Butyrivibrio fibrisolvens: one gene and its partner. The protein of the gene in region 2 interacts with the protein of the main gene of each other region in a pairwise test. Links are inferred from orthologs where the notes say so. Each region holds a gene or a part of one and is shown on either strand. Other genes may lie near its edges.

Region 1 (14,488 bases), 1.0 Mb from region 2 along the record:
GGTTCTATCGCCAAGTCATACATCCTTGATTCTGAAAGAGATGCAGAATTTGAAGGTCTTAAGAATGTATTCAGAAATAAGAGCCTTAAGCTCTGCACATTCACAATCACAGAGAAGGGTTACAACCTCAGAAAGCCTGACGGAAGCTATATGGACGCTGTTGCAGCAGATATGCAGGAAGGTCCTTCCAAGCCTCACAGCTATATCGGTAAGGTAGCAGCTCTTCTTGCTGAGAGATATTCAAATGGTAAACTTCCTATCGCTATGGTCAGCACAGATAACTGCTCACATAATGGTGAGAAGCTCTATGCAGCAATCTATGATTTTGCTAAGGCATGGGCTGATAATGGCAAGATCGATGCAGGTTTTGTAGACTATATAAATGATAAGAACCTTGTATCATTCCCTTGGTCTATGATCGATAAGATCACACCAAGACCTGATGACAGCGTTAAGGCTATGCTTGCAGAGGACGGCGTAGAAGGTCTTGAGCCTGTAATCACAGGATTCCATACATATGTTGCTCCTTTTGTAAACGCAGAAGAGAGCGAATATCTTGTAGTAGAAGATGACTTCCCTAACGGAAGACCTGCTCTTGAAAAGGCTGGTGTTATTTTCACAGACAGAGATACAGTTAATAACGTAGAGCGTATGAAGGTTACAACATGCCTTAATCCTCTTCACACAGCACTTGCTGTATACGGATGTCTTCTTGGATATACAAGAATCTCAGAAGAAATGAAGGATGCAGACCTTGTTAAGCTTATAAATCAAGTTGGTTATGTAGAAGGACTTCCTGTTGTAGTAGATCCAGGCGTTATCAATCCTAAGGACTTCATCGATACTGTAACAAAGGTTCGTCTTCCTAACCCATTCATGCCTGATGCTCCTCAGAGAATCGCTACAGATACATCTCAGAAGCTTGCAATTCGTTTTGGCGAGACTATCAAGAGCTACATCGCAGCAGATGATCTTGATGTACACTCACTTAAGGCTATTCCTTTCGTACTGGCAGGATGGCTTCGATATACAATGGGTATAGATGATAAGGGCGAAGAATTTGAATGCAGCTCAGATCCTCTTCTTGAAGAGGTAAGTGCTATCACACGTACTATCAGCCTTGGCGATACAAGATCATGTGATGAACTCAAAGCTGTTCTTCTTCCTATCCTTAAGAAAAAAGAGATCTTCGCTGTAGATCTTGAAGAAGTAGGTCTTGCAGATACTGTAGTAGCTAACTTTAAGAAGCTTATCGAAAAAGAAGGCGCTGTAAGAGAAAACCTTGCTGCACTTTAATCTATGATATAAGATCATTTGTATCCGATAGATGTTTAGAACAAAGCGGATGCGATGATCTTGATAGATGTTTAGAACCAAGCTAATGCAATGATCTTGATAGATACTTGGAACCAAGCTGATACAATGATCTTAATAGATGTTTAGATAAGATCTTTTAGCTCTAGCTATAAACACCTTATAATGTTTTTATAATTACTTAAGACTGCCATCTTATATGCCGAAATAAAGAACGGATTATTATGCTCGTTCTTTGTTTCGGCTTTTTTATTTGGCTATTTATTTCGATTTTTTGTTTTGACTTTTTGATTTGGCTATTTATTTCGATTTTTTGTTTTGACTTTTTGTTTTGACTTTTTGTTTTGGCTATTTATTTCAGCTATTTATTTCGGCTTTTTGTTTCGATTTTTTGCTTCGCTGTTCATATGTAAGATCAATAGCGGTCTTTGAAAGGATCTTTATGCGCAAACATATAGTTCTGATAACCAATATCCTTATTATTGTAGTAGTCGTGGCAGGCTTCATCGCTATAGAGTATGGCTTTGTAAGTTTCTATAGACAGCAGACGAGGGAACAGGCCCAGAATGCGGTAGTTGTAACCGGTGTAGATGTATCTTCCCAGATCTCAAATGTATCTACCACCCAGAGAGTAGCTTCTCAGATGATAGCTTCAGATCTTTTCTTGAAACAGTGGATCAAAACTGAGACACCCAATCCTGACGACAACAAGGATATACAGGTTCTATATGATTACCTTAAAGAGTACAAGGATGTACTTGGCTATGACACGGTATTCTTTGTATCAGATGAAACAGGCAATTATTATTATCAGGATGGTCTTAATAAGATCATCTCTCCTTTGGATGATTTTGACAGCTGGTATTACAACTTTGTAGAGCTTGATGAACCTTATGATATTGAGATTGACAGGGATGAAACTCAGGGGTATGCTGTTAACCTCTTTGTAAACTGCCGTGTTGAAGACGAGAAGGGCAATCTTCTGGGAGTTGCCGGTACTGCGCAGGAAATTGGTGAGATTGAAGAATATATCACTAGCATGCAGGATGCCATGGGCGTAGACATAATGATCGTCAACAATGGCAATGCCATGAATTCTTTTAGCGGAAGTACAGATCATTATAAGGATGTTTCGGAAGCTTCTAAGATTTTGGGGATTCCTGAGATAGTACTCACTTCAACGGATCTTGGAAATGAGGATTATATCTGGCTTGACAATATTCATTGTATGACGGTCAAGCACAATGCAGACCTTAACTGGAATGTTATCGTTGTTAAGGATATCACACAGATTCTTAATGGATACAAGAAGTTCGTATTTTATGCGATACTGCTTCTTATAGCAGTTCTTGTAGTCTTCATAACTGCTGCTACGGTTTTTCTTACCAAAATGAACAGGATGTCGATAGAACATGAGAATACAGACGATCTGACAGGCCTTTTTAATAATAGGATATTTAGGCAAAAATATACTGAAAGTCTTCGAAAACATCGTGACAATATATCACTTTTTATGATTGATGTTGATGATTTTAAAAAGTACAATGATCAGATGGGTCATCTGTATGGCAATGGTGTTCTTAAACTTGTATCAACACTCCTACTACAGACTGTTGGAGATAGCGGTATCGTAGGAAGATGGGGCGGCGATGAGTTCATAGGTATCATGTATATGAATTCTCAAAGAACTGCGGATCTTCTAAGGCATCTTCAAAAGGACCTTGATGATGCAGAGACCAAGATGCCGGTGAGGATCAGCGGCGGCGTTACTGGCGTGCGCCATGGCGATACAATAGAAGCTGCCATTGATAGGGCTGATGTGGGCCTGTATGAGAGTAAGAATGCGGGCAAGGGCACGGTGACCGTGCATGATGCGTGAGAAGATGCGGTCGTGGTGTACTTTGCAGATTTGCAAGTATACATAGAAAACTGAAAGGAACTTATATGAAATCTGATATGACTAAGGGAGCGATTGCCCCTATATTGATAAAATTTATGCTGCCACTATTTATTGGTAATCTATTTCAACAGTTTTATAATATGGTGGATACGCTTATAGTTGGTAGATATGTTGGAACAGATGCTCTTGCGGCAGTTGGTGCTACGGGTACTATTATGTTCCTGATCCTGGGTTTTGCCAACGGTCTGGCTACGGGATTTACTGTTCTTACCAGTCAGAGCTACGGAGCTCATGATGACAGAAGACTTCGTCATAGTATTGCCAATGCTGTGATACTGGCAGTTATCGTGACACTTATAACTACTATGGTAAGTGTTATCAGTATGAAGTCTATACTTCGTATGATGAATACTCCGGATGATATATTCGATTATGCATATTCTTATATAATCACTATATCTTATGGTATATGTGCCAGCGTCTTTTATAATCTTGGTGCATCAATACTTAGAGCTGTAGGCAATAGTAAAGTTCCGCTTTATTTCCTTATTTTCTCTGCATGTCTTAATGTGGGACTTGATTTTGTATGCATAGTAGGATTTGATCTTAAGACTTTCGGGGCAGCTCTTGCTACCGTTGTATCTCAGGGAATATCAGCAGTTTTATGCTTTGTATATATCTATAAGAAACAGAGGTCTATGTGGCCTGAAAGAAGTGACTGGCACCTTGAAGCCAGGGATACAAGCCATCAGCTAAGAGTAGGCGTACCTATGGCCCTTCAGTTCGCTATAACTGCGTCAGGAACCATGATCATGCAGGCTGCCATCAATCTGTTCGGATCTACAGCTGTTGCATCATTCACTGCTGCAAGTAAGATCCAGGGACTTATAACTCAGGGTATGCCTTCCATGGGACAGACTATAGCTGCCTATGCCGGACAGAACTTTGGCGCTGGCAGGTACGACAGATTAAAAGATGGTATTAAGAATTCCATGATCATCATGACTGTATATTCTGTTGTTGCAGCTGTTCTTTCATTATCACTTTTAGAGCCTGCAATGCATCTGTTCTTTGATTCGGCGCAGGACGTAGCAGTTCACCTTCCATGGGCTATTCCATACATAAGATTCTGTGCTATGTGCTATATCCCTCTTTCTGCTATATTCATCTTTAGAAATATGATGCAGGGCTGCGGATTTGGGTTCCTTCCTATGATGGGCGGAGTAGTAGAGCTGGTATCAAGGGCTATCATGGCAGTTTTGTCAATGAAGCTCATGATCTATGAACTTGCCAGCGCCTGCGACCCGGCAGCATGGCTTACTACCGGTATATTTACATTTGTAGCATGGCTCTATGTTGCACCTAAGATTGAGAAGATGTTTGCCAAATAAAACAGCCGAAAAACACCAAATAAAATTGCCGAAAACGTTAAATAAAACAGCCCAAAATCACTTGTATAGATGATTTGGGGCTGTTTTATTTTAAAAAGTCATTCCTGTGATCGACCTGATTAAAGTTGTATCCGCGTCTTATCATATCTGAAGCCTTCAGGGCTACCAGATTGATGTCTGAATACATGGCGCGGGCTATCTGTGATACATCCATGCCCTGATAGATGTAGTCGAGGATTTCGTCATCGGGAAGGGATATTTCTGCAGCAAAAAGATTGGCCTCATATTCCATACGGCTTGTCTGCATATCAAAAAGATCGTATTCTGCAAAGGCCTTGGCTATGTCTCTATGAAGACGGTCATGGCCTATTTCATGCAAGATTACGATGTTGTAGATCTCGGGAGCAAGGTCTTCCTTGATGAATATAAAAGGTATATCTTCTATGACCTGATATACCCCTTTTTGTTTTCTGAAAGGGACAGGCTTAACTGATATATCCAGATAATCAGCCAGAGAAGCCGGATCAGAAGTTCCGGCTTCTCTTATAAGTTTATGTGCCTGTTTAATTATATGATCATTATCGTAGTACATAATATGTTCTGATTTTTGTTTTGGTATATACGTTAGGCATTTGCATCGTCATGGTGCTTCTTCTTGGCTTCTACATAAGCCTGCTGCATAGAGAGCATGAGAACATCCATATCATCCTCATCCATCTTGCCGCCTGAAAAAAGGCTTGTAAGCTCTGCTACAAGACGCTTGGCTTCGACCTTATATTCAACTTCCTCGGAACTTATAAGGAATCTGTCATCGTCAGATACAAGATCTGCAGGAGTTACGCCCAGTACGTCAGCTATCTTGCGGAGCTGATTGGAGGTACGTGGGATGCTGAGATCTGTCTCGTAGGATGAGATGGTTCTCTGGGCTACACCCGATGCCTGTGCAAGTTCTGTCTGGGATATTTTACGTTCTTTTCTGATTGATTTAAGTTTCTGTCCAAATGACATAATGATCTCCTCTGAGTTAGTCCTCTTATATTGTTAATGCTAAGTTTGAATATTGAATTACCGGTTCGGAAAATGCGTAAAATATAGCTTTCCGATGATTGTAGTTCAGAATCTGCAAATTCGTGAAATGAACATATAGATCCTCTGAAAATAGTAATACAAATGCTAAAATATTGACATTAGCATATTAACATCATAAAATAAAAATGATGAAGTTGAAATGCTAAAACTATGATACAGTATTGTAACATGTTTGGCAAGAGATAAGAGCAGGTTTTATGACTATAATAAAGCTGATAGCAGATCTGCATCGCATGAACACAGCAGGAAGTGCTTATCTGCCAATGCCGGGGCTCACAATATGAGGTTATATATGGATCAGAACAAAGTATTTGTAAAAAGGACGACCAGCCAGAGAGGTACTGTTTCAGGCGACAGGAAAGTATATGTGGAAGTCGAGGCCACTTTTACCAAAGACGGGTTCCTAAGACCTGTCTGGATCATATGGGAAGACGGGACTCGTTATATGATAGATAAGGTCCAAAACTGCAAAAGGGCTGCCAGTCTGTCAGCCGGTGGTTGCGGTATCTTGTATGAATGCATGGTCTGTGGCCGGCAGATACATCTTTTCTATGAAGAGAATTATAAATGGTTTGTATGCAGGAATTAAGATGTAAGCAAAAAATATGCTAATATAGCTTTTGCATGATAACTTCCAAAATCTTTTAAGAGAAATACTATGCATTCCAGGTGGGGAGCTTTAAAGAAATATATTTAAAGTATCAGTAGGTTTTCATACATCAACCTTACATTCTGAGGATAATGTGCAGTTTTAATGATAATTATTAAGGGAGATCTGGGCACTTTAATATATTTTTTTCAAAAGATATTGATTTGAAGCGGTTTTATGGTTTTTGAAATAACATGTAAAAAGTACCTATAGAAAAGTAATATTAGAAGATTTTTTTAATAAAAGTTGCCAAATTCTAAAAAGTAGAGTATAGTTCTGACTTGTACAAAGCGAAAAAAATGAGTACATATAATTAGAAGAAACTCAATTTGCATTTGGATAAAAATAAAAAATGTGGCCCAAGGCTGCAGAAAGGTTATTTAATGGCAGGAAACAAATTACTCATCGTTGAGTCACCAACCAAGGTCAAGGCAATTAAAAAATTTCTTGGAAGCGGTTATGACGTTGCGGCGAGCAACGGACATGTAAGAGATCTTCCCAAATCACAGATGGGAATAGATATTGAGCATGATTATGAGCCAAAATATATAACAATTCGCGGCAAGGGAGACTTGCTTGCGGATCTTCGCAAAAAGGTAAAAAAAGCAGATCATATATATCTCGCAACTGACCCTGACCGAGAGGGTGAGGCTATAAGCTGGCATCTTATTGCAGCTTTAAAACTTGCAGACAGCGGCAAGAAGGTATCTCGTGTTACATTTAATGAGATCACCAAGAATGCTGTTAAGGAAGCGCTCAAGCATCCAAGAGACATAGATATGAACCTTGTTGATGCTCAGCAGGCAAGACGTGTTCTTGACCGTATCGTAGGTTACAGCATCAGTCCTCTTTTGTGGAATAAGATCAAAAGAGGTCTCTCTGCCGGACGTGTACAGTCAGTAGCGCTTCGTATCATCTGCGACAGAGAAGATGAGATCAATGCATTTATACCAAAAGAATACTGGAGTCTTGATGTAAATCTTGGAGTATCAGGTGAGAAGAAGCCTCTCGTAGCTCACTATTATGGTGAGGGTGATGAGAAAAAAGAGATTGAATCCAAGGAAGAGCTTGAAAAACTTGTAAAGTCACTTGAGGGTGAGAAATATAAGATAACACAGATCAAGAAGAGCGTAAGAAGTAAGAAGGCTCCGCTTCCGTTTACAACATCAACACTTCAGCAGGAAGCATCTAAGGCTCTTAACTTCAGCACACAAAAGACAATGCGTGTTGCGCAGCAGCTCTATGAAGGAATTGATATCAAGGGAAGCGGTACTGTAGGTCTTATCACCTATCTTCGTACAGACTCTACACGTATAGCAGATGAAGCTCAGGCAGCTGCAGCAGGATATATAGAGGCTAACTTCGGTAAAGAATATCTTGCAGAAGGCGAAGTTAAGTCAAAGAATGCACAGAAGATCCAGGATGCGCATGAAGCGATCCGTCCTACAGATGTTAACAGAACACCTGTAGTTGTTAAGGAATATCTTTCAAGAGAGCAGTTCCGTCTCTACCAGCTTATATGGCGCAGATTCATAGCATCACGTATGGCACCTGCCAAGTATGAGACAACATCAGTTCGTATAGATGCTGGAACACACAGATTTACTGTTGCTGCGTCCAAGACTGTATTTGATGGTTTCATGAATGTATATACAGATGATGAAGACAAGATCGAGAAGAATACGCTCATGAAGGGAATAGATGAAAAGTCTGTTCTTAAGTTCGAATCTTTCGATCCTCAGCAGCATTTCACACAGCCCAAGGCTCATTATACAGAAGCATCCCTAGTACATGACCTTGAGCAGCTTGGAATAGGACGTCCATCTACATATGCTCCTACAATAGGAACTATTCTGGCTCGTCACTATATCTCCAAGGATGGCAAGAATCTGTTTGTAACAGATTTGGGACTTGCTGTTAATAAAGTAATGAACGATCAGTTCAGCCAGATCGTTAATGTTAACTTTACAGCTAACCTTGAGACACTTCTTGATGGCGTAGCAGAAGGTACGGTTAAGTGGAAGACTATCATTGAGAACTTTTATCCTGATCTTGAGGAGGCTGTTAAGAAAGCGGAAGAGGAGCTTGAGAAAGTAACGGTCGCTGATGAAGAGACAGATGTAATCTGCGAGAACTGTGGTCGTAACATGGTTATCAAGTACGGTCCTCATGGTAAGTTCCTGGCTTGCCCGGGATTTCCTGATTGCCGTAACACCAAGCCTTACTTTGAGAAGATCGGTGTAGAGTGCCCTGAGTGTGGCAAGGATGTTGTCATCAAGATGACAAAGAAGGGAAGACGCTATTATGGCTGTCTTGGATTCCCGGAGTGTGAATTCATGTCATGGGCAAGACCTTCTAAGATCAAGTGTCCTACATGCGGCGGATACATGGTTGAGAAGGGCAACAAGCTTGCATGTGCCAATCAGGAATGCGGCTATGTAATGGACAAGCCTGAAGATGATAAAGACTGATCTGATTTAGTAAGAACAAAGCTTTTCCAAAAGCATATAGATTGTAATTCAAAGAGCTGTTTAGCAGATGCTAAATGGCTCTTTTTTGTGTCTGCTGTGGACTGAGGCAAGGACCATTTAGGTATAGGAATGTTATTAGAGTATATGTGAGTTTATAGAAAGACAAAAGCGAAAAAATCAATCATTGATAGATGATAAAAAGATAATTTAGGGATTAAAACTTTTGAAGTTAAAAACGTTGAAGTGCTGAAAATTCAACGTTTTTGGACATTTTCACCTAGAGAAAAATGACATTTCATGGTATACTAGTTGGCGTTGCTTTGCAAAGATTTAAACTTAAAATTTTTATGGAAAGAAGTTAGCTATGAAAGAGAAAAAGTTAGGACTTACGTCCCTCATATTGATGATTTTTACATCAGTTTACGGATTTAATAACATCCCGCGTTCTTATTACCTAATGGGGTATGCAGCAATTCCATGGTTTGTGATAGCAGGCATCTTATTCTTTATTCCATTTGCATTTATGGTTGCTGAGTTTGGCTCTGCATTTCGCCATGAATCAGGAGGTATGTACTCGTGGATGTGCAAGTCAGTAGGACCTAAGTATGCATTCATTGGTACATTCATGTGGTATACATCATATGTTTTATGGATGGTCAATGTTTCATCTGGTATCTGGGTTCCGGTATCTAATATTCTATTTGGTAGAGACACGACAGCTACCTGGTCATTATTTGGATCAGACTTTTTGTCAGGCTCAAGACTACTTGGTATCATGGCTGTAGCATTTTTTATCTTCATCACATACTTTGATGCCAAGGGCGTTGATAAGATAAGCAAAGTAACTTCGATCGGTGGTACAGCTGTTCTTACTATCAATATATTAGTGGTTGTAGGCTCTATTGTTATGATAATTGTCCGTGGCGGGCAGCTGCAGCAGCCATTTGAGGGCTTCGAGTCACTTAAGACTCCGCTCAATGCAGCATATCAGGGTAGCCCTATTGCTATTCTTTCATTCATCGTATATGCACTCTTTGCATATGGCGGAATTGAAGCTGTAGGCGGCCTTGTTGATAAGACAGAAAATCCAGAGAAGAACTTTCCTAAGGGAATAATTTCTGCAGCTATGGTTATTGTTGCAGGATACGCTTTTCTTATCATGCTTGTCGGTTCATTTACAAACTATAGTGAGATCCTTGGAAGCAAGGAGATCACACTTGGAAATGTGTCATACGTGATCATGTCCAATTTTGCTGCAGAAATAGGTAAAGCATTTGGCGTTAGTCATTCAGCACAGCTGGCACTTGCTCACGGCTTTGCACGCGTTTATGCATTTATCATGCTTCTTGCACTAATGGGAGCAATGTTCACACTTGTATATTCACCACTTAAGCAGATCATCGAGGGAACTCCCAAAGAGCTCTGGCCAGGTAAGATGGGTGAGATTGACAAGGACGGCATGCCTGGGAATGCTATGTGGATTCAGTGCACTATCGTATGCGTAATGATTCTACTTATATCTTTTGGCGGCGATACAATGCAGCAGTTCTTCCTGATCCTTACCGCAATGGTTAATGTTGGAATGACAGTTCCTTACATGTTCATATCATATGCTTTCCCTAAGTTTAAGAAAATGAAGGATGTAGACCGCAGCTTTGTTGTATTCAAGAGCCAGAAGTCAGCAACTATCTGGGGCTATGTAGTAACGATCACATTGTTTTTGGCGAACTTATTTGCTATCATCCAGCCTGCAATGGAAGGTGATATCAAAACAACAATATGGTCACTTAGTGGTCCTGTCATCTTTGGTATATGTGCATGGCTTATTTACTCTACGTATGAGAAGAAAACACATGCAAGCGAAGCTGCAGAAGATATTCTAAAAGACAATACTGCAGAGGATGCTAGAGTAATCTAATAAGATATGTATAAAGCTGTTGGCGATAGTCAGCAGCTTTTTTGCAGAAAAGAGCCCTAGTGACGGAGGTAAGGGCTTATTTGTCATAATATCGATAATTGTCAGAACATTAATGCAAATTGTTGCATTTGTTTGCTTTATTCGATTGATTTATGCCTTGTTTGTGTTTATAATGAGATAGGTATTATAAAAAATGTTTTATGTGCCCAAATATAAATATCAATTGAATGATGCAAATAGTATTCTATTGGCAATTACAGAAAGGATTTGATCATGAGCAGCGTTCAGCTTCTTGACAAGACTCGTAAGATTGGTAAGCTTCTTCATAATGTTAATTCCGGCAAGGTAGTATTTAATGATATCTGTGATGTTCTGGGAGAAATTCTTTTTTCAAATGTTCTTGTTATAAGCAGAAAAGGCAAAGTCCTTGGAACTTCAACAAGGCCTGATATTCCGGAGATAAGCGATCTTCTTATTGGTAAGGTTGGAAGTTTTGTAGATCCTATGCTCAATGAGAGACTTCTTACAATCCTTTCTACCAAGGAGAATGTGAATCTGACTACTCTTGGTTTTGATTCTGAAGAATCAGACCGATATCAGGCAATCATCACACCTATAGATATAGCCGGAGAGAGGCTTGGAACCCTGTTTATATATAAGGTTGAGCAGGCTTACGAGATAGACGACATCATCTTGTGCGAATATGGCACTACAGTTGTCGGTCTTGAGATGCTTCGTGCTGTTAATGAAGAGAGTGCAGAAGAAAACCGTAAGATAGCGGTTGTTAAGTCGGCTATCAGCACTTTATCTTTTTCAGAGATGGAAGCGATCGTACATATATTCGACGAACTCAACGGTATGGAGGGCGTACTTGTAGCCAGCAAGATTGCTGACAGAGACGGAATCACCCGTTCAGTTATAGTCAATGCTCTTCGTAAGTTTGAAAGCGCCGGTGTTATCGAGTCCAGAAGTTCCGGCATGAAAGGAACTTATATCAAAGTTCTTAACGATGTGGTTTTTGATGAAGTTAAGAAACTCAAAAAAGAGTCAAAATAAGCTGGAAAATCCTATTAGAGCAAGGAGATTACTACGAAAGCTAAATGATTGAAGAAATTTGTGGCTTGTTATACGATATTTGACTATTTATAAGTTTTGTTATAGTAATTATAGCCGATGAAATGATGCGATTATTTCATAACAAGCAAACAAAAAAGCCAGGAGATGCCGCTCCCTGGCTTTTTCTATACCGTTCTGGTCAAGGTGGCTAATTTATAATGAGCTTCGCTGGCATACTCCCTAGTTGTGCAATCCCTAAACAATCTGCATTTTTCAGCCGAAATAATGTTAGAGAGTAAAGATTTTTACAGCAATATACGATAATACGTTAACGATGCTTGCATATTACAATTAAAAGTTTTATCATAAATATTGAATAAACAGATAATATTTTACTCTATTTGCGATAATTAATTCCAAGGATGGGAGAAGCGCATAATCAAGCAGGAGCAATAAGCTGCAAAATTATAACGTTTAGGGCCGCGGAATAGGCGGAAAATAGGAGTAAGTATGATTAATTCCAACGCATTCGATTATATTAATGTTCTAGATGCAACGGCTGATGCTACGTGGGTAAGGAATGAGATCCTTGCCAATAACATTGCCAATGCGACAACTCCCGGATATAAAAGAGAAGATATAGATTTTGAAAATGAACTAAGACGAGCTCTTGGTAATATGAAATATAAATCACTAGACGAAAAGGTTGCTAACCTTCGCGGAACTAAAGTTAAAGGAAGAAGCTTTAAAGACAGCGTTAATTATTCCTATCGTCTTGATGAGAACAATGTCGATCCGGAGCAGGAGAACATAGAGCTTGTATCTAACCAGCTCAAGTATCAGGGTGTAATAGCAGGGCTTACATCTGAGTTCCAGAATCTTCAGACGGCTATGAAAGCGCCTTCATGATAAAGCTTAGAAAGGAGCTTTAAATGGGTTTATTTACTTCTTTTGATATTAATGGATCCGGTCTTACAGCGCAGAGATTCCGTATGGATATCATCTCTGAGAATATAGCCAATGCTAATACGACCCGTGATGAAGACGGAGATCCTTATGTACGTAAGGTTGTAACATTTGCGGAAAAAGGGGAACAGACCCCCTTTACAAAAATATTTAATAAAAAACTTGATCAGTACTCGGGTAAAGGTGTGAAAGTCACAACCGTTCGGGAAGACACCGAGACGCAGATGAACATAGTATATGATCCGTCTCATCCGGATGCTGATGAAGACGGCTATGTTACATATCCTAATGTCAACATCGTAACAGAGATGACCAATCTCATCGATGCTGCAAATGCTTATCAGGCCAATGCGACTGCTTTTAACGCAAGTAAGCAGATCGCGCAGATGGGACTTACAATGGGAAAGTGAGGTAGCTAAAAGGGCGGAAAGTTTTATTTCGGGTAAATACTATTGTTAGGGGCAAATGTTCGGGGCGGAGACTTGTTCGGGGAGTATCCTTTCGTGAAGATCTGTATGATCTTCATGTCTTAATGCACAGGGCAGATTTAAGGCAGCTTTAGGGGAAGGGTATTTCATGGGACAAGTTTTGTGTACCCAAAAAGGAGAGGGCTGATGGCTGATATATCTAATCTTACAAATGTATCTTCCGGCGCTGTCAAAGCTGCCGAGAAAAGAACCAGCCGGGTTAGTAATCCGGTTGGCAAGTCAGAGGATGATCGCAACACTTTTTCCAGAATCCTTGCTACAACTATCGATAATATCAATACTACCAATGCTTATCTGTCAGATGCAGAGAATGCAGAGATAGAATGGGCACTTGGTCAGTCCAAGAATACCCATGATCTTACGATTGCCATGTCTAAAGCTTCAACAGCACTTCAATATACAGTAGCAGTAAGAGACAGAGTGCTTACTGCTTATAACCAGCTAATGCAGATGCAATTCTAGGGCGTTTAGAAATGCATCCATGCATTTCTGAGAAAACGCTAGATACATCCTGTATCCAAGGTGCCTAGAAATGCATCCATGCATTTCTATACAGGCACAAGATACATCCTGTATCCGGGCGTTTAGAAATGCATCCATGCATTTCTGAGAAAACGCTTAGATACATCCTGTATCCAGGGCGCCAGGAAATGCATCCATGATCATCATTATGGGAGACATCGGATTATAGTCTTAATTTCTTTTTGAAAATGGGACATTTTCAAACTCATCATTTCATATTCTTGACTTCGGGTTTCTGACTTCTTGTTATTGACTTCGTGTTACATGCTTTATGGATGCAGCCTATGTTATTTGCAACTGGGAGAGGCTGATGATTCCAAATTAGGGTTGGCCGTATGGATCTTATTCTTCGTACGCAGAAGGGGAGGTAAGCATGCCCGATAGATTAAAAGCAATTCTCGACCGCGCCAAAGAGTGGTGGAACCGCTTTACAACTAAACAAAAGACTATGATAGTCGCAGTAGCTGCCGGTGCGCTTGTCACCCTGGCAGTTCTTGTGATGATATTTTCACAACCTAAGTACATCACGCTGGTTACAGCAGATGATACCAAGCAGGCTGCTGAGATAAGAGATCTTCTTGAAGAAAACAGCATAGATTATCAGCTGTCGGAAGATGCTCTTGTATTTAAGGTCCGCGAAGAGAGCCAGCAGGATGCAAGACTCCTTCTTGCGTCCAACGGCGTGCAGGCTGACGATTATACAATTGATAAAGTTACTGATTCT
Region 2 (17,576 bases):
TCAATAGTCAGGATCCTTCGATTAAACCGGATGTCATGACCAATGACAGAGCAGAGGATCTTAAGTATGTTCCTGAAGATATATGCCATTTTGTAGAAGAAAAGCATATGGACAGGAATGTCATAAATCATACTCTTTATTATGTTTACCGCATGATAACAAAGGATAAGGAATCATTCCTTAGATACAGATTCAAGGATATGTACAAGAATCCCCCGAAGGTAGGTGTGTCGATAGGCGGAGATACTTATTGCTACGACTATATGGTTGAAGAGATAATGCTTACCAACAGTATGCTTCATAAGCTCGGTACAAAGACTATACTCCTTGGATGCAGCGTTGAACCTGAGCTTGTCAAAAGAAGTGATGTTGCAGCTGACATGAAGCTTTATGACAAGATTCTTGCAAGAGAAAGCATCACTTATAATGCTCTGTTAGACGCCGGAGTTTCAAAAGAAAGGCTTGAGCTTGCTCCAGATCCTGCATTCACTCTTGATACGCAATATCTCCCTCTCCCGGATGGTTGGAAAGAAGGTAAGATGATAGGTCTAAACCTAAGTCCTCTTATAGGTATGTATGCTGAGGATAAAGATATCGCACTAAAATGCTACGAAGGTCTTATACAGCATATCATCGATACCACAGACAATAATATAGCTCTTATCCCTCATGTTGTCTGGGATAGGAGCAACGACTTCATACCACTTACAAGCCTTTATGAGAAGTTCAAGGATACAGGACGGGTTATTCTGTTACAGGACCATAATGCAACTCAGCTCAAAGGCTTTATTGCCAGATGCAGACTCTTTATAGGAGCCAGAACTCATGCAACTATCGCTGCATATTCATCATGTGTTCCTACTCTTGTAATAGGATATTCAGTAAAAGCAAGGGGCATAGCAAGAGATCTGTTCGGAACAGAGGATAAATACGTACTTCCTGTTCAGGATCTAAAAACTACAGAGCAGCTTATCGAAGGCTATGAATGGCTAAATGACCATGCTGATGACATTACACAAAAGCTTAAAAAATCAGTTCCTGAATATATTATCAAAGCAAGACGAAATGGAAGCGCTGTAATGGATCTGCTCAATCAATAATACATTCTGACTTCGCATTTACCAAACATACGCCACCCATTGAGGCAGTGCAGATGCCTTAATGGGTGGCGTATATTTGGTAAATATGAAATATTGGTATAGTTATAACTGCTACTACACGTTATTTTGTATAATATATTCTTGTATTTTGATCATAGTTAGTGTATATTTTACATCGATTTATGAATGTTTTTTTGATATCATTGTTGCATCGCTCTGTTATGAGTGCTAAAATATGTTGGTTTTGAATTAACAGATCAAGAGTTAAAGTTACTGTTTTAGGTATCAGAAAGCGCCAGAACGCAGACTGCATACTAGATGAATACGGTCCTTGTAAGTGTGATGACTGTTTTTTATAAGTAAGTTACACGCACCATCAAGGGCTCATGGATATTTTAAGGAGTACCAGTATGATACAGACAAGAGATGACATTAGAAACGTTGCCATTATAGCTCACGTTGACCACGGTAAGACAACACTTGTTGACGCTCTTTTACATCAGAGCGGAATCTTCCGTGAGAACCAGGAAGTTGCAGAAAGAGTCATGGACTCTAATGATATCGAGCGAGAGCGTGGTATCACTATCATGTCCAAGAATACAGCCATTTCATATAACGGTGTTAAGATCAACATCATCGACACTCCCGGCCATGCTGATTTTGGCGGCGAGGTTGAGCGTGTACTTAAGATGGTTAATGGTGTAGTACTTGTTGTAGATGCTTTCGAAGGTCCTATGCCTCAGACCAAGTTCGTTCTTCGTAAGGCCATGGAGCTGGGTCTTCCTGTTGTAGTATGTATCAACAAGATTGACCGTCCTGAAGCTCGTCCTAATGATGTTATAGATGAAGTTCTTGAACTTCTTATGGATCTTGGTGCCAACGACGAACAGCTTGACTGCCCGTTCGTATTCGCATCAGCTAAGGCAGGCGTTGCTTCCAAGTCACTTGATGACAAGGGAACAGATATGAAGCCTCTTCTTGATACAATAGTAGATTATATTCCTGCACCGCAGGGTGATCCTGAAGCTAATACTCAGGTTCTTATCTCTACAATCGACTACAGCGAATATGTAGGTCGTATCGGTGTTGGTAAGGTTGATAACGGTAAGGTTAAGGTTAATGATGAGGTTGTTATCGTCAACCACCATGAGCCTGACAGACTTGTAAAAACCAAGATCAGCAAACTCTACGAGTTCGATGGTCTTAACAAAGTTGAAGTAACAGAAGCCGGTATCGGTTCTATCGTTGCTATTTCAGGTATAGGCGATATGAAGATCGGTGATACTCTCTGTGCTCCTGAGAATCCTGTAGCTATTCCTTTCCAGAAGATCTCAGAGCCTACTATCAGCATGAACTTCATCGTCAACGACTCTCCTCTTGCAGGTCAGGAAGGTAAGTTCGTAACTTCCCGCCAGATCAGAGATCGTCTTTACAGAGAGCTTAATACTGATGTATCTCTCAGAGTTGAAGATACAGAATCAACTGATACTTTCAAAGTTTCAGGACGTGGTGAGCTTCACCTTTCAGTTCTTATCGAGAACATGCGTCGTGAAGGCTATGAGTTCGCAGTATCTAAGGCTGAGGTTATCTATAAGACAGACGAGAACGGCAAGAAGCTTGAGCCTATGGAAAAATGTTATGTAGATGTTCCTGAAGAATTCTCAGGTACAGTAATCTCAAGACTTTCAGAGCGTAAAGGCGAGCTTGTAAACATGGGAACAGCTAATGGCGGATACAGCCGTCTTGAGTTCAACATCCCTTCACGTGGTCTTATCGGTTACAGAAATGACTTCATGACAGATACCAAGGGTAACGGTATCATGAATACAGAGTTCTCAGGATATGCTCCATTCAAGGGAGAGATCTCTTATCGTAAGCAGGGTTCACTTATCGCATTTGAGTCTGGTGAAGCTGTAACATATGGTCTTTTCAATGCTCAGGAGCGTGGTACTCTGTTCGTAAAGCCAGGTGATAAGGTTTACTCAGGAATGGTAATCGGTTCAAGCGGTAAGAGCGAAGATATCGAAGTTAACGTATGTAAGACCAAGCACCTTTCTAACACACGTACATCATCTTCAGATGAAGCACTTCGTCTTGTACCACCTAAGGTTATGTCTCTTGAAGAAGCTATCGAATTCATCGATACAGATGAGCTTCTTGAGGTAACTCCTACAACACTTCGTGTTCGTAAGAGAATCCTTGATCCTACAATGCGTAAGAGAGCAGGAATCGCTGCCAAGAACAAGGCTCAGAATAAGTAATCATAACAATTACTTGATTAATATTTTTAGTCAGTTTATTTAGTACAAAAAAGCCATCGGATATTCAAAGAAAACTTTGAATACATCGATGGTTTTTTATTATACTATTTAATTTGAGTTAGTAATTATTCTGCACAGGTAATCGGATAATATCCCTTCTCACCTTCTGTTATCACTGCTCTTGCACTTGTTATCTGTGTAATCTTATCTATTACATTATCAATATTGCCTGCGCTGACCACTATGTCGTAGCTTACATCTGCTCCGTAAACGGGATTGCCAAGTTCTATCCCCATCTGCCCAAATGCATGCTGGATCTTGTCTACCATATCATAACCGATATTAAAAGTTATCTTCTGTCCATAGGTCATGACAGCAGTTTTAGATGCAGCTATGGCAGCCTGAGATGCCTGGGTATAAGCTCTTACAAGGCCTCCTGTTCCCAAGAGCGTTCCTCCAAAATATCTTGTGACAATTATAAGAGTATTGGTAAGTCCTGCTCCCTGAAGCACTTCCAGTATAGGTTTTCCTGCTGTTCCTGAGGGCTCTCCATTATCAGAAAAACGCTGCACTTCGCTTCCTTCGCCAAGTATATAGGCATAGCAATTATGACGGGCGTCCCAGTACTTTTTTTCCACAGATTTAATGATAGTCTCTGCATCCTGTGCACCTTGTATGGGATAGGCCTGTCCTATGAAGCGGGATTTCTTGATCTCTATCTCGTCGCTTCCGCCTTCAACTATTATTTTGTATGTTTTTTCATTTTCGTTATTTTTGTCCATACAGATATAGTAAACGAACACAAGATATGAAAACAAGGCTCAAATACAATAATCTTTAGTTTTTTCAAGAAGAAAATATATCAAAAATATACCAAATATCCATAAATTATGAACTTTGGGCTTACCTTCTTTATTCATGCGCCCATATTTGCTATAATAGACTGATAAATTGGAGGAATTTTATTATGAATTATGGTAAAGAAGGCGTCAGAAAGCAAGAATCTGCGCTTCGTAACGGAACCGGACGATGGGGCAAAAAGTTCGGAACTATTTTGTTCAAAGTGTTCCTGCTTGCTATACTTTCTGTAGTTATATTACTTATAAGTGCCGGCCTTGGCGCATTTCAGGGTATCATTGATTCATCCCCTGATATAAGCAATATTGATGTAACTCCTTCAGGATTCAGTACATTCGTATATGATTCTGAAGGTAATCAGATAGCTAAGCTCGTATCTACAGATTCAAACCGTATTCCTGTAACTCTGGATATGGTACCAAAGGATCTTCAGAATGCTTTTGTAGCTATCGAGGATGCTCGTTTTTATGATCACAACGGAATTGATATCCAAGGTATCATCCGTGCCGGATATGTTGCAGTAACTACAGGATCTTTTTCCGAAGGTGCTTCGACTATCACACAGCAGCTTATCAAGAACAATGTCTTCACTGGTTGGACCGAAGAGGACACCCTTGTAGCCAAGTTCAAGCGTAAGATACAAGAACAATACCTTGCTATCCAGCTTGAAAAAACAATGTCCAAGGAAGATATACTTCTAAACTATATGAACACCATCAACCTTGGTCAGAACACGCTTGGTGTTCAGGCAGCCTCACTTCGATATTTTAATAAATCTGTCAGTGAGCTGACTCTCTCAGAATGTGCTGTTATCGCCGGTATCACTCAGAACCCGAGTAAATTCAACCCAATAACTCACCCTGACAAGAATGCAGAAAGACGTGAAAAGGTTCTTGGAAATATGCTGGACTTCGGATTCATAACTCAGACTCAATATGACGAAGCCATGGCTGATGATCCATACTCCAGAATTCAGGTTGTAGATTCTGAAACTGAAGACAATACAGTTAATTCATACTTTGTAGATGCTCTTACAGATGTCGTACTTGATGATCTTGTAGAAGCCGGATATACAGAAACACAGGCTTATTCACTTCTCTACAGCGGTGGTCTTAAGATCTATTCAACTATGGATCCAAAGATTCAGGGAATATGTGATGAAGTCTTCCAGGACGAATCCAACTTCCCTTCAAACACAAGTTATCTTCTTGATTATGCTCTTACCACCAAGAACGCTGCAGGAGAATATATAAACTACAGCGATGAGATGATGGAGACCTACTTCAAGCAGTCTAACAAGTCTTTTGACCTGACTTTCTCTTCTACAGAAGCTGCAGAAGAAGCTATCGAGCAGTACAAAGCAGAAGTTGTAGGCGAAGATGAAACTATCATTGATGAAAAGTATACTCTGACACCTCAGCCTCAGGTATCTCTGACTATTGAAGACCAGGCTACCGGTTATATTGTAGCTATGGAAGGTGGTAGAGGAACTAAGACAGCCAGCCGAACCCTTAACAGAGCTACAGATGTCAAGAGACAGCCCGGATCAGCCTTCAAGGTTCTTGCAGCATACGCTCCGGCTCTTGATAGTGCAGGATATACACTTGCAACAGTTATCAATGATGCTCCGTTCAATTATTCCAACGGAACACCTGTAAGAAACTGGTACAACAGTTATCGCGGACTCTCTACATTAAGATCCGGTATCCGTGATTCCATGAATGTTGTAACAGTAAAACTTATGACACTTATAACTCCGCAGCTTGGTTATGACTATCTTGTCAACAAATTCCATATTTCTACTCTTGTAGAACGTGAGGAACGCAACGGCAAGGTATACTCAGACATACAGCAGACACTGTGTCTTGGCGGTATCACATATGGTGTCAAGAATATCGAGATCAATTCTGCCTACGCTACTATCGCCAACGGCGGATATTACATTAAGCCTAAGCTTTATACCAAGATTGTGGATCATGATGGCAATGTTATCATCGATAATACATCTATAGAAGGTGAACAGGTATTAAAGGAAACAACTGCATTCCTTCTGACAAGTGCCATGCAGGATGTTGTAACATCCGGTACAGGTACTGCAGTAAACTTCGGTGGAACAGCTATAGCAGCCAAAACAGGTACTACATCTGATGAGAATGATGTATGGCTCTGCGGATTTACTAACTACTACACAGCTACTTGCTGGGCAGGCTATGATAACAACGAAGACCTCTCTACTTCTGAAGAGACACACCTTGCCAAAACTCTCTGGCGTAAGGTTATGTCGCAGATACATGAAGATCTTCCATCAGCTTCATTCTCAGTGCCAAGCGGTATAACTACAGCTACTGTATGTAAGGACTCCGGACTTCTACCTACATCAGGCCTGTGCGATGGTTCACTTGGAACTGAATACTTTGAAAATGGTACAGTTCCTACAGAAAGCTGTAACGTACATATCTATCAGACAATATGTAACTATTCAGGTCTTGCTGCAACAGATCTGTGTCCTTTCAAGGTGCAGCAGGTTGTAACTGTAATTCCTGAAGAACCGGACATATTGAAGCAATCAGCAGGAAGTGGTGCAGGCTCCTCTACCTTGGTAGATCCTAATGTACTATGTCCTCATAACGAGAGCTTCTTCGCACAGCCCAATGCACAGGAAATCCTGGTACAGCAGAATCAGGAGATAATAAACAGAAATGCCGCTGCTGCCGGTGTAGACCCGAATGCCACGGTAGATCCAAATGCAGCAGCAGATCCTAATGCAGCTACTACAGATCCAAATGCAACAGGAACAACTCCGGAACCAGCCACAACAGAGGCTACGCCTCCTACTGATGATCAACAAAACGGCGGTTGATCGTCTTTATGATCACACAAAAGGGGCTGTCGCACTAGATGATTTGATCATCTGGGCGAGGCCCCTTTTTCATGCCTTAAAAACGGCTTTTTACTATATATTTTTATATACTCTGTCTTTGGGCGTACTTTAATAAGCCGATTGAATTATCGACGCTGATACAAATTTTTTATTTTAAAATTCAAAATTTATGACACTTTTTTCAGTTCAAATAGATGTGTTCCGGTTCGCTCAGACATAATCTTATGGTGGAGTTTGTTGATGTCAAAAGCTATTGCCAAAAGTGTACTCTGTGCCAGAACATTCTCACTTCCTTTATAAAGGTATCGTCTGAAATTCATATCTTCTTTCACGTTTGCAAACGAACCTTCTGCTTGTATGCTACGGTTCATTCGTAGCTGTGTTCCATAATCACTAGTTATTCGTTCAAGACATTCTGCACGTTTTTCTTCCATTTTTCTTGATACAGAAAGAACCTTTTTCCTATCTTCAAATGGAGTTTTACAGTTATTGCCTTTTATGCAGTCTTTCTTGAATGGGCATTCATGGCAACTTTCACACTCATATATTGTTACTTCACGTTGGTAACTGGTCGCTGTCTTTTGTTTTCTTTTGGATACAGCTAAGAGCTTTTTCCATTCTTGCAAGTATAACTGTCAGTTTCAGAATCATAGTCCATGTTTTCTCGTTTACTGATATCTTTTTTGAACTTTCTTGTTTTTGACAGTTCATAATTCTGTGGTTTTATATATCCGGTCTGATCGTTGTTTTCAATGAAAACATAATTCTCTTCACTTTCATAACCGGCATCAGCAACTATGTTTTTATATTTGAAGGGAAGATGTTCTTCCATATCTTTTAGGAAAGGTATCAGAGTAAGAGTATCTGTTGGATTCGGGTAAATGCCGAGCCAGGTTACATATTCTGCATCAACACCATGCTGCAGGTTGTATGCAGGTTTAAGCTGACCATTAAGCATAGCGTCTTCTTTCATTCTCATGAAAGTGGCATCGTTATCCGTTTTAGAATAGCTATTTCGTCTGCCACATTTATAAAGCTTGTTTGTGTATTCTTTAAGCTTTTCTGTATATTCTTCAAGTTTTTCGATTGAGCGTTGAAGCATTGTTTTCCTTTTACCAATGCCATGTACAAACTCGATAGCCTCATCTTTTTTGATCTTGTAAAGCTTCTTTCTTAATCGTTTCAAAGTGCGAAGTGATATCTGGTCTTTATATACAACCTTAAAATCATAGAGTTCTTCGCATTCCGCACAGAACATACAGATTTTCTCTGCAAGTTTAGCCATGTTCTTGGTCACGGCTTTTTTCCATACAAAAGTATATTTGTTGGCAACAGATTCAATCTTTGTTCCATCGATAAATATATTCTCACCTGATATCTCTCCAAGATCCAGAAGTATAGTTCCAACCTGCGACATTACAGACTTTGAACATTGTGAGAGATGTAGGGAAATAAATCTTGCTAATGTAGAATGATCGGGTGCGGGTGCACCTTCAAGAAGATACATGAAATTGATATCTCTTTTGCAGGATGATTCAATATCACGACTGGAATAGATTCTGTTCATTGCTGCATAGATAACAATCTTAAGCATCTGACGCGGTGAGGCCTGACTCTTTCTGATTCTGTCATAAGTCTCATAAAGATCAGAAAGATTCATCTCCTCCACAAATGCACTAACCAGGCGTACCGGATCATCAGATGGAATAGATATTTCTATGTCTAGCGGAAGTTTGATTTGATGATACAAGGAAGATACTGTATAATCTCCTTGTAAGATTTGGTTTAGTCGCATAAACATATTTTACAGCAAAAACCAGGCTTTTCGAAGCCTGGTTTTTGTGTTTTGGGCATAAACAGGGAGCTGAGCACTAATTACTTAGTGCGACAGCCCCTTTTATTATGCAAAATGATAATACTCATTTCATCAAAATATACATTCTTGAACATAAAGTCCAAGAAATCATACATTTTTGAATCAAAGATTCAAAAATGCAGCAATAGAGCAGGTTGAGTTCACCTTCGGTGAAGGCTCTATTGCCAACAGATTCATTGAATCACGAAACACGCAGTAAATGCGTGTTTCTGTAATTTACGTTCAAGAAGTCATACTTAAAAACAAAAAGCTCAGTATTCATACGACTTATAAAAAGTCTTATGAATACTGAGCTTATAGAGCAAAAAAATAAAGCTGCTGACGGGAATCGAACCCGTGACCTCCGCACTACCAATGCGACGCACTACCGACTGTGCTACAACAGCTTGGCACATATGCAAATCTAGGATAAATCCTCTCTTTGCAAGCCACGAATGTTATTATACTAGTAGATTAGAGCAATGTCAAACTGAAAGTTTGAAAAACTCTAAATTCATCTCATCTCATATTGTTAGTATCTAAAAATTCACGCCCAGGCCAATTGGCAGAACCTCTGCTACTATCATTAGATTCCTTAGTCAGAGTCATTAAGGAGCTGATCAGCAATATATGAGTATATGCCTGAGCTCTTGTCATGCCATCTTGCGCATACACGATCTGCCATGCTCTCAGTAGGAACAGTAAGCTCTATATTGATAAGATCTTCTCCCATCTCCTTGACTACGAGTCTTGCAACGTACTGTCCATCTGCACGCTTGTTATAATCCGCGATTATAGATGACTCATTACGAAGCTTTATCTTGTTTTCCTTAAGATAAGCATCTATCTGGAGACGAATCTCAGGATTCATCTGACCTATAAAGAAGTGCAATGCCTCTTCTCCAGCCTCTGTAAGCTCTAAGAAGGTCCTGTTACGCTTCTTGTGTTCATTTATAAGTTTCTGATCGCTAAGCTCTCCAAAAGCCTCCTGGAGGGTCATGAACGTGGTATATTCATTTCCAAGTATAAAGTCATATATCTGAGACTTGGAAAGCTCTACGTCTGATCTTTTAAGCATATACAGAACTATTATTTTGTATAACGTTAAATACTGCGATGCCAAATGTATATCTCCTGAATATTTTAAACTCTATAACTACTAACTTACTTTAATAAAAGTATTTATAGATCACTTTATATGATTACTTTTCCTACGACTATTCTGATGACTTTTCTGATTCTTTTTCAGTTTCCTTAAGGCGCTTTTCTTCTGCTGCCTTCAAAGCCCTCATATGGTCCCTTATCTTGAGTTCATAACCATTACCTGTGGGTGAATAGAACTCCTTGCCATTAAGCTCATACGGAAGGTACTGCTGTTTCACATAATGATTGGGATAGTCATGCGAATACTTATATCCTATTCCATGTCCAAGCTTGGATGCAGACTTATAATGAGCATCCTGAAGATGGGACGGGATCTGCAGATTGCCGGTATCCGATACTTCTTTCATTGCATCATCTATTGCTACAATAGAAGCATTGCTCTTAGGTGCTGTTGCAAGATAGCTGGCAGCCTGAGACAGAGTTATCCTTCCTTCAGGCATTCCAAGCCTCTCTACAGCAAGTGAAGCTGCAACTGCGACCTGCAGAGCCTGAGGATCTGCGTTGCCTATATCCTCTGAAGCAAGGACCATCATACGTCTTGCGATAAACTTAGGATCCTCTCCTGCGCTTATCATCCTTGCAAGATAGTATACAGCAGCATCCGGATCTGATCCTCGTACGCTCTTGATAAAAGCTGATATCGTATCATAATGATTGTCGCCATCCTTGTCATAACGGGCAACTTTCTTCTGAATACATTCTCTTGCCACATCGAGTGTGATATGAATCTTGCCATCTTCACTTCTGTCTGTAGTCATGATACCAAGCTCTACCGCATTAAGGGCATGTCTTGCATCCCCATCTGCCATATCTGACAGAAATTCTATAGCATCATCATCTATCACTGCATTAAAAGAACCCATGCCTTTGGTATTGTCATATACAGCACGTTTTATAAGTACCGCAATATCCTCTCTGGACAAAGGCTTTAGCTCGAAGATGACTGATCTTGACAGCAAAGCTCCATTAACTTCAAAGTAAGGATTCTCTGTTGTAGCTCCTATAAGGATAACTGTCCCGTCCTCTACAAAAGGAAGGAGATAATCCTGCTGCCCTTTATTAAAACGGTGTATCTCGTCTATAAATAGAATGGTCTTCTTCTGATACATGCCAAAATTATCTTTGGCCTTGGCTACAACATCTTCCATGTCCTTCTTGCCGGCAATTGTAGCATTGATCTGCATAAATTCAGCCTTAGTCGTATTGGCTATTACTTTGGCAAGTGTAGTTTTGCCGGTTCCGGGAGGGCCGTACAGAATGATAGACCTTATCTTATCAGCCTTGATCGCGCGATATAAAAGCTTATCATGTCCTATTATATGCTGCTGTCCTACTACCTCTTCCAAAGTTGTAGGGCGCATACGTGCAGCAAGAGGCGATTCTGACTCAGCAGTCTTAGCCCTTGCATACTCAAATAAATCCATATTATTCCTTCATGACGAGCACTTGTGTAAGTCGTGCAATCCGAATATCAGATTCGGATTTGCCACCATGGCTATTTGGGCTCGTCTCAAATAGCCGTGTGAAAAATTTTCATATCGATACAATTTTTCACACCAACCTCATGTTAAGGCCATTAGACATAATCTAATGGCCCGAAATAAGTAAATCTGACAGATATAATCTACCCGTTTTATTTTGCAGCGTATCCTTTATCCTTGATAACTCGGATTACGGATTCTACATAATTCCTACAAGTCTCTTTGTCCTCAGCTTCAACCATGACACGTACTACAGGCTCTGTACCTGATTCACGTACAAGGATTCTGCCGCTGTCACCAAGATCCTTGGCTACAGCATCAACCTTAGCTACAACATCAGGATCGTTCTGAGCTGCTGTCTTATCAGTAACTCTGATATTCTCAAGTACCTGAGGATAGATAGTAAGAGGAGAGCAAAGCTCTGACATCTTCTTCTTCCTTGCAAGCATTACTTCCATCATCTTAATAGATGTCATGATACCATCACCTGTTGTTGCATACTTACTGAAGATGATGTGACCTGACTGCTCACCGCCTATTACACAGTTATTCTCAGTCATATATTCATATACATACTTATCACCAACTGCTGTCTTGGCATAATCTATACCAGCTTCATCAAAAGCCTTGTACAGACCGAAGTTGGACATTACTGTTGTAACAACTGTGTTATTTACAAGCTCGCCCTTATCCTTCATATACTTACCGTATACATAAAGAATATGATCACCGTTTACAACATTGCCCTTTTCATCAACACACAGACATCTGTCTGCATCGCCGTCATATGCAAATCCAACATCAAGCCCCTTCTCAACAACGAATTTCTGAAGGCCTTCAATGTGAGTAGAGCCGGCATTGTTGTTGATATTGGTTCCGTTAGGTTCATCATTTATAACATAAGTTGTAGCACCAAGTGCATCAAATACGCTCTTAGCAATATTCCAGGAAGCACCATTAGCACAGTCAAGACCTACCTTCATGCCCTTAAATGAATAAAGACCAAGAGAGATAAGGTATCCTACATAACGATTCCTTCCAGATACATAGTCAACTGTACATCCAATGGAATCCTTGGTAGCAAAAGGAATAGTATCCCACTTCTTGTCAAATGCTGTCAGATTACCATCAATATAATCTTCTACGAGTCCGATGGTCTTCTCATCCATCTTCTCTCCGTTGCCATTTAAAAGCTTTATTCCATTATCATAAAATGGATTGTGGCTGGCAGTGATCATTACTCCGCAGTCAAATTCATCAACTCTAGTAACATAGGCTACTGAAGGAGTAGTTGTTACGTGAAGCAGGTATGCGTCTGCGCCTGAAGCAACAAGTCCGCCTACAAGGCTGTACTCAAACATATAGCTTGAACGTCTTGTATCCTTGCCGATGACAACTCTGGGAGCTGAAGTATCTCCCTTCTGGCGCTTTAGCTCGCCGTAATACCAACCCAGAAAACGTCCTACTGTATATGCATGATCAGCAGTAAGACCTACGTTAGCTTCTCCTCTGAAACCATCTGTACCAAAATATCTGCCCATTTTTATGAACATCCTTTCTCGTTTAGAAAACAATTTGCGAGAACATCATCTCACTAAGCGATTATACCACACACTATTCTTTTTGGAAAAAAATGCCGATAAAATATCTGATCCATCTATTATTTTATAATTGGAGCGAGCATGTCTAATAGAAGACTACTGATTTTTGACATAATAGGTACGATCGATAAGCAAAAAATACTGAAGCACTTTATCAGTTTTATTTGCTATATTTGTGCTACGATCATCTCTATCTGCTTTGTTGATTCCGGGATACCGGTAGATCTTGGCAAAGTAACCTTCGAGATCACATTCAAAGATATCCCTCTTATACTCCTTACTGGTCTTCACGGTTATTTCTGGGGAATACTTCTTGTATATACTATTTTCATCTATAAAGCGATTTCAGATACAAGATACCTTTACATGATGTTTATTTTTACTGCGACAGTTTTTGCAATAGGATATATGTCATCCCACAGATGGTTTTTAAAAAGAACTGTTGCTCTTATCGGTGCTCTTATCACTGCATTCAACCTCGGTCCTTTATGGTGGTTTCTGGTATGCAGGATCAGAAATATACAGCTTCTAAGGCCCATGTCCGAAACATATGCTCTTTATATGATCGGAGCACTGCCTGAAGCTCTTATTTCTTTTGCCTTATTGCATCAGATCTTCAAGTATCTTCCTGACTTTCTTAAATCCAAGATTCCTTACGGAGTCTACTATACCAACAAAGATTATCAGACTATCCAGAAGTCTACTATAAGTACGCATCTTACAACCCTTATAGCTCTTGACTGTATCATATTCAGTTTTGGCGCTGCTTTTGCTTCTGCATTTTTGATCCCTTCAATCGAACCGGATGTTATAGTTCCTTCCGAGAAAGCAGGGGCTGTAAGCGGAATCCTTGATGTTCTTGACATGAGCTCTGACAGAGCCGGTTATAATAATGATGATATAAACAACGCAGAATTATACGACAACGGAGCTACTTTTAATCTGTCCAATGTTCTTGAACCCACTTCTTACAACACTTTTGTATATAACAGAAATGGTATTGCCTATAATATAAGACTCATCATGTTCATCATGAACATAGCAATACCTACCGGTATATTTACAAATTATTTTTCTCAGAAAAGGATAGCCGCTCCTATTGTACGACTGACTAAAGCTACATCCGATTTCGTGGATGACTCCTATGACAACGAGGTTACAGGCTCTGAAATAAGATCTGATATAAAAGGTGAATATGACCATAACATAGTCGAAAAAGTCAACGCTATACATGAACTGAATATTGATACAGGAAACGAAGTAGAAGGTCTGTATCACAGCATTGAAAAGACCACAGAATATCTTGTGAACTATGTCAATTCAATGCGTCAGGAGCAAAAGCTAAAAGAAGACCTTAGAGTTGCTACTCAGGCCAATGTTGCCAAAAACTCTTTTCTATCAAACATGTCTCATGAGCTTAGAACGCCTATCAATGTCATCCTTGGAATGGATGAGATGATACTCAGAGAATATGACAACGATGAAAATCTGACTCTCTATGCCCTTAGCATACAGTCGTCCGGGCGAACCTTGTTGTCGCTGGTCAATGATATACTTGACTTCTCCAAGATAGAAGCCGGTAAGATGGAGATCATACCGGTCGAATATGATATTGGTTCCATGATCGTAGACCTTTATAATATGATCTCCATAAGAGCTCAGGAGAAGCACCTTGACTTTATAATACATGTGGATCCTAATATCCCCAACACTCTCTACGGTGATGATATAAGGATCAAGCAGTGTATAGTGAATATCCTAACCAACGCTGTCAAGTATACCAATGAAGGATCCGTTACCCTGTATATTGATTATGAAGAAGCTGACACTGAGAACATCACACTTAAGATCAGGATCAAAGATACAGGCATCGGCATGAAAGAAGAAGAAATGAGCCGCCTGTACACTCCTTTTGAGCGCATGGATGAGATCAAAAACCGTACAGTAGAAGGCACCGGTCTTGGAATAAGTATCGTTCAGAATCTTCTAAAGATGATGGATTCACATATTGAAGTCAGCAGCCAGTACGGTGTAGGAAGTGAATTCTATTTTGCCATAAAGCAAAGAGTCATATCAAATGAACCTATAGGTGATATAGCGCAGTCCTTTAAAAAGAATGTATCATCCCACAAGAAATACCACACCGCTTTCCATGCACCTGATGCAAAGATCCTTGTTGTTGACGATACTGCTATGAACCTGACTGTGATAGTAGGCCTGTTAAAAGATACTCAGATCACCGTTGATACAGCATCTTCGGGTGCACAGTGCCTTGAGATGGTTCAAAAGTGTCCTTATGACATAATATTTATCGACCATAGAATGCCGGAGATGGACGGCGTCGAGACACTTCACAGGCTTAGGAATATGGGAGAGCGCAACTTGTCTATTAATGCACCTTGTATAGCCCTTACCGCCAACGCCATAGCTGGAGCAAGAGAAGAATACCTTGAAGCCGGATTCTCAGATTATCTGTCAAAACCGGTTGATACTCTAAAGCTGGAAAAAATGCTTATCGACTATCTACCTGCCAAATACGTTCATATGTTCGGAACTCCTGAATATGCAGCTGATATTCAAGACATGAAAAAAGCCCCTGTCAAAGCATCAGATGAAAACGATGCTGAATATATCATAATAAACGGACGAAAATATCCACTTAAAGATTTAAAGAGTCTTGGAGCTTCTGCAGGGATCGACATTGAGGTTGCTATTCAAAACTGCGGGAGCCCTGATATATTACTAAAAATTATAAAAGATTTCTATTCATCAATTAAAGACAAAGGTAAGCTCATTGAAGAATATGCCAAGGCCAAAGACTATGAGAACTACACTATTCAGGTTCATTCTCTTAAGAGCTCATCCAGGCTTATAGGAGCTTTGAAACTTTCGAAGGATGCAGAATATCTGGAAAAATGTGGTGATGAAAAGAACGAAAGTGAGATAGTTGCAAAGACACCCCAACTTCTGGCTCTATTCTATGGATACAAAGACAAACTATCTCCTATACTAAACGAAGAAAACAGTGACAATCATGATAATAATGAACTTCCTTTGATATCAGACAAAGAACTAAAAGAATATAAAGACGGAATAAGAGAACTTGTAGAGGCATTCGATTTTGACAGCGCAGATGCTGCTATAAACGAACTATACGAAAACTATCAAATTCCTGAAGATTCCAAAGAACTACTTGAAAAAATAAGGATAATGCTTCAGGCAGTCAACCGCGACGGGATTCTTAAGATTTTGCAAAAATAACAAAATCGCGTCATCAAGCTGTCAAAATATGGTATCATAGATTATAGTACAACACTTTATGAAAATATAGCTATTGTGCCTTTTCTGAAAGGAAACACTCCATGGAAAAGAAGGCTATTCTAATAGGCGATTCCAAAAAGTTCATGGTCAAAGCTGTTGTCAAAGGGCTTGAGGCCGAAGGGTATGAAGTTATAGGCGTTAATCCTGAGCCTGACCTTATCAAAGCAACGACGGGACGTACTCCGCTTTATATAATGTATCTGGAAGATCCTGTCCCTGGCGATGTTATGGAAGTGCTTCGTGAACTCATAGACACTGATCATATCATGCTGTTCCTTATTGGCAGCAATAACGAATTCGATTCAGCCTTTGAGGTGATCCCTGAAGCTAAGATCACCCGTAAATTCGAGCGCCCTCTTAATGTCAAAATGCTTGCAAGTGCGATGAATGACCTGGTAGTTCATTCACTTCTGGATACTACTTCAGAAAAAAAGAGAATCCTGGTCGTAGATGATGACGGCGTAATGCTTAGGACCATCAAAGAATGGCTTTCAATAAAATACGAAGTATATATCGCCAATTCCGGAATGAATGCCATCACTTTCCTTGCAAATAATAAAGTGGATCTTATACTTCTTGATTATATGATGCCTGTAGTATCAGGTCCTCAGGTCTTTGCAATGCTTCGAAATGACCCTATGACCAAGAGCATACCTGTTATGTTCCTCACAGCCAAGAGTGATAAAACATCCGTACTAAAAGTAGCGGCACTTAAGCCCGAAAAATACCTGCTTAAATCAATGCCGCCACCGGAACTCGTACAACAGATCAATGAATTCTTTGAAGGAAGGTCTTAGGACCTTTGGTTGGAGCGATTGTGAGATGCGATTGTGAGGTGCAGTATCCTCAAGTTTTTTGCGAGGACGTAGATTTTGGACGAGCAGTATATAAATCATTGCCACGCTATAATTGTTTTATAAATTCATGGCATGATATCTGGCCCTTTTTGTTCTGGGGTCCGAAACTCGCTTCGCTCAAACATGCGGACCCCTTGCAGAACAAAAAGTCCCATCTATCACGCTCATGAATTTTATAAACCAATTAAAAAGCGTGG

What was found.
Region 1: the proteins of I7804_RS17015 (region 2) and topA interact in binary tests that used the Escherichia coli proteins (3 or more experiments, as listed by UniProt). The link is inferred for Butyrivibrio fibrisolvens from one-to-one orthologs.

What each region holds. Positions count from the first base shown.
Region 1 is NZ_CP065800.1:3,018,232-3,032,719, reverse strand. What follows is about bases 6,313-9,270. They hold topA (type I DNA topoisomerase), read left to right. Parts: upstream 6,313-6,726; coding sequence 6,727-8,814; downstream 8,815-9,270. Other genes in these bases: yjeM (glutamate/gamma-aminobutyrate family transporter YjeM), read left to right, coding at 9,179-9,270. In the rest of the region: I7804_RS12650 (mannitol dehydrogenase family protein), read left to right, coding at 1-1,296; I7804_RS12645 (sensor domain-containing diguanylate cyclase), read left to right, coding at 1,757-3,193; I7804_RS12640 (MATE family efflux transporter), read left to right, coding at 3,259-4,605; I7804_RS12635 (ImmA/IrrE family metallo-endopeptidase), read right to left, coding at 4,691-5,197; I7804_RS12630 (helix-turn-helix domain-containing protein), read right to left, coding at 5,230-5,613; I7804_RS12625 (hypothetical protein), read left to right, coding at 5,987-6,283; more of yjeM, read left to right, coding at 9,271-10,732; GTP-sensing pleiotropic transcriptional regulator CodY, read left to right, coding at 11,006-11,788; flagellar basal body rod protein FlgB, read left to right, coding at 12,299-12,697; flagellar basal body rod protein FlgC, read left to right, coding at 12,721-13,164; flagellar hook-basal body complex protein FliE, read left to right, coding at 13,369-13,704; flagellar basal-body MS-ring/collar protein FliF, read left to right, coding at 14,138-14,488. UniProt on the Escherichia coli protein: Releases the supercoiling and torsional tension of DNA, which is introduced during the DNA replication and transcription, by transiently cleaving and rejoining one strand of the DNA duplex.
Region 2 is NZ_CP065800.1:4,050,757-4,068,332, forward strand. What follows is about bases 2,316-5,153. They hold I7804_RS17015 (YigZ family protein), read right to left. Parts: upstream 4,144-5,153; coding sequence 3,487-4,143; downstream 2,316-3,486. Other genes in these bases: typA (translational GTPase TypA), read left to right, coding at 2,316-3,361; I7804_RS17020 (transglycosylase domain-containing protein), read left to right, coding at 4,329-5,153. In the rest of the region: I7804_RS17005 (polysaccharide pyruvyl transferase family protein), read left to right, coding at 1-1,100; more of typA, read left to right, coding at 1,511-2,315; more of I7804_RS17020, read left to right, coding at 5,154-7,079; I7804_RS17040 (DUF4364 family protein), read right to left, coding at 9,551-10,078; I7804_RS17045 (replication-associated recombination protein A), read right to left, coding at 10,173-11,543; glmM (phosphoglucosamine mutase), read right to left, coding at 11,753-13,141; I7804_RS17055 (response regulator), read left to right, coding at 13,283-16,462; I7804_RS17060 (response regulator), read left to right, coding at 16,564-17,319.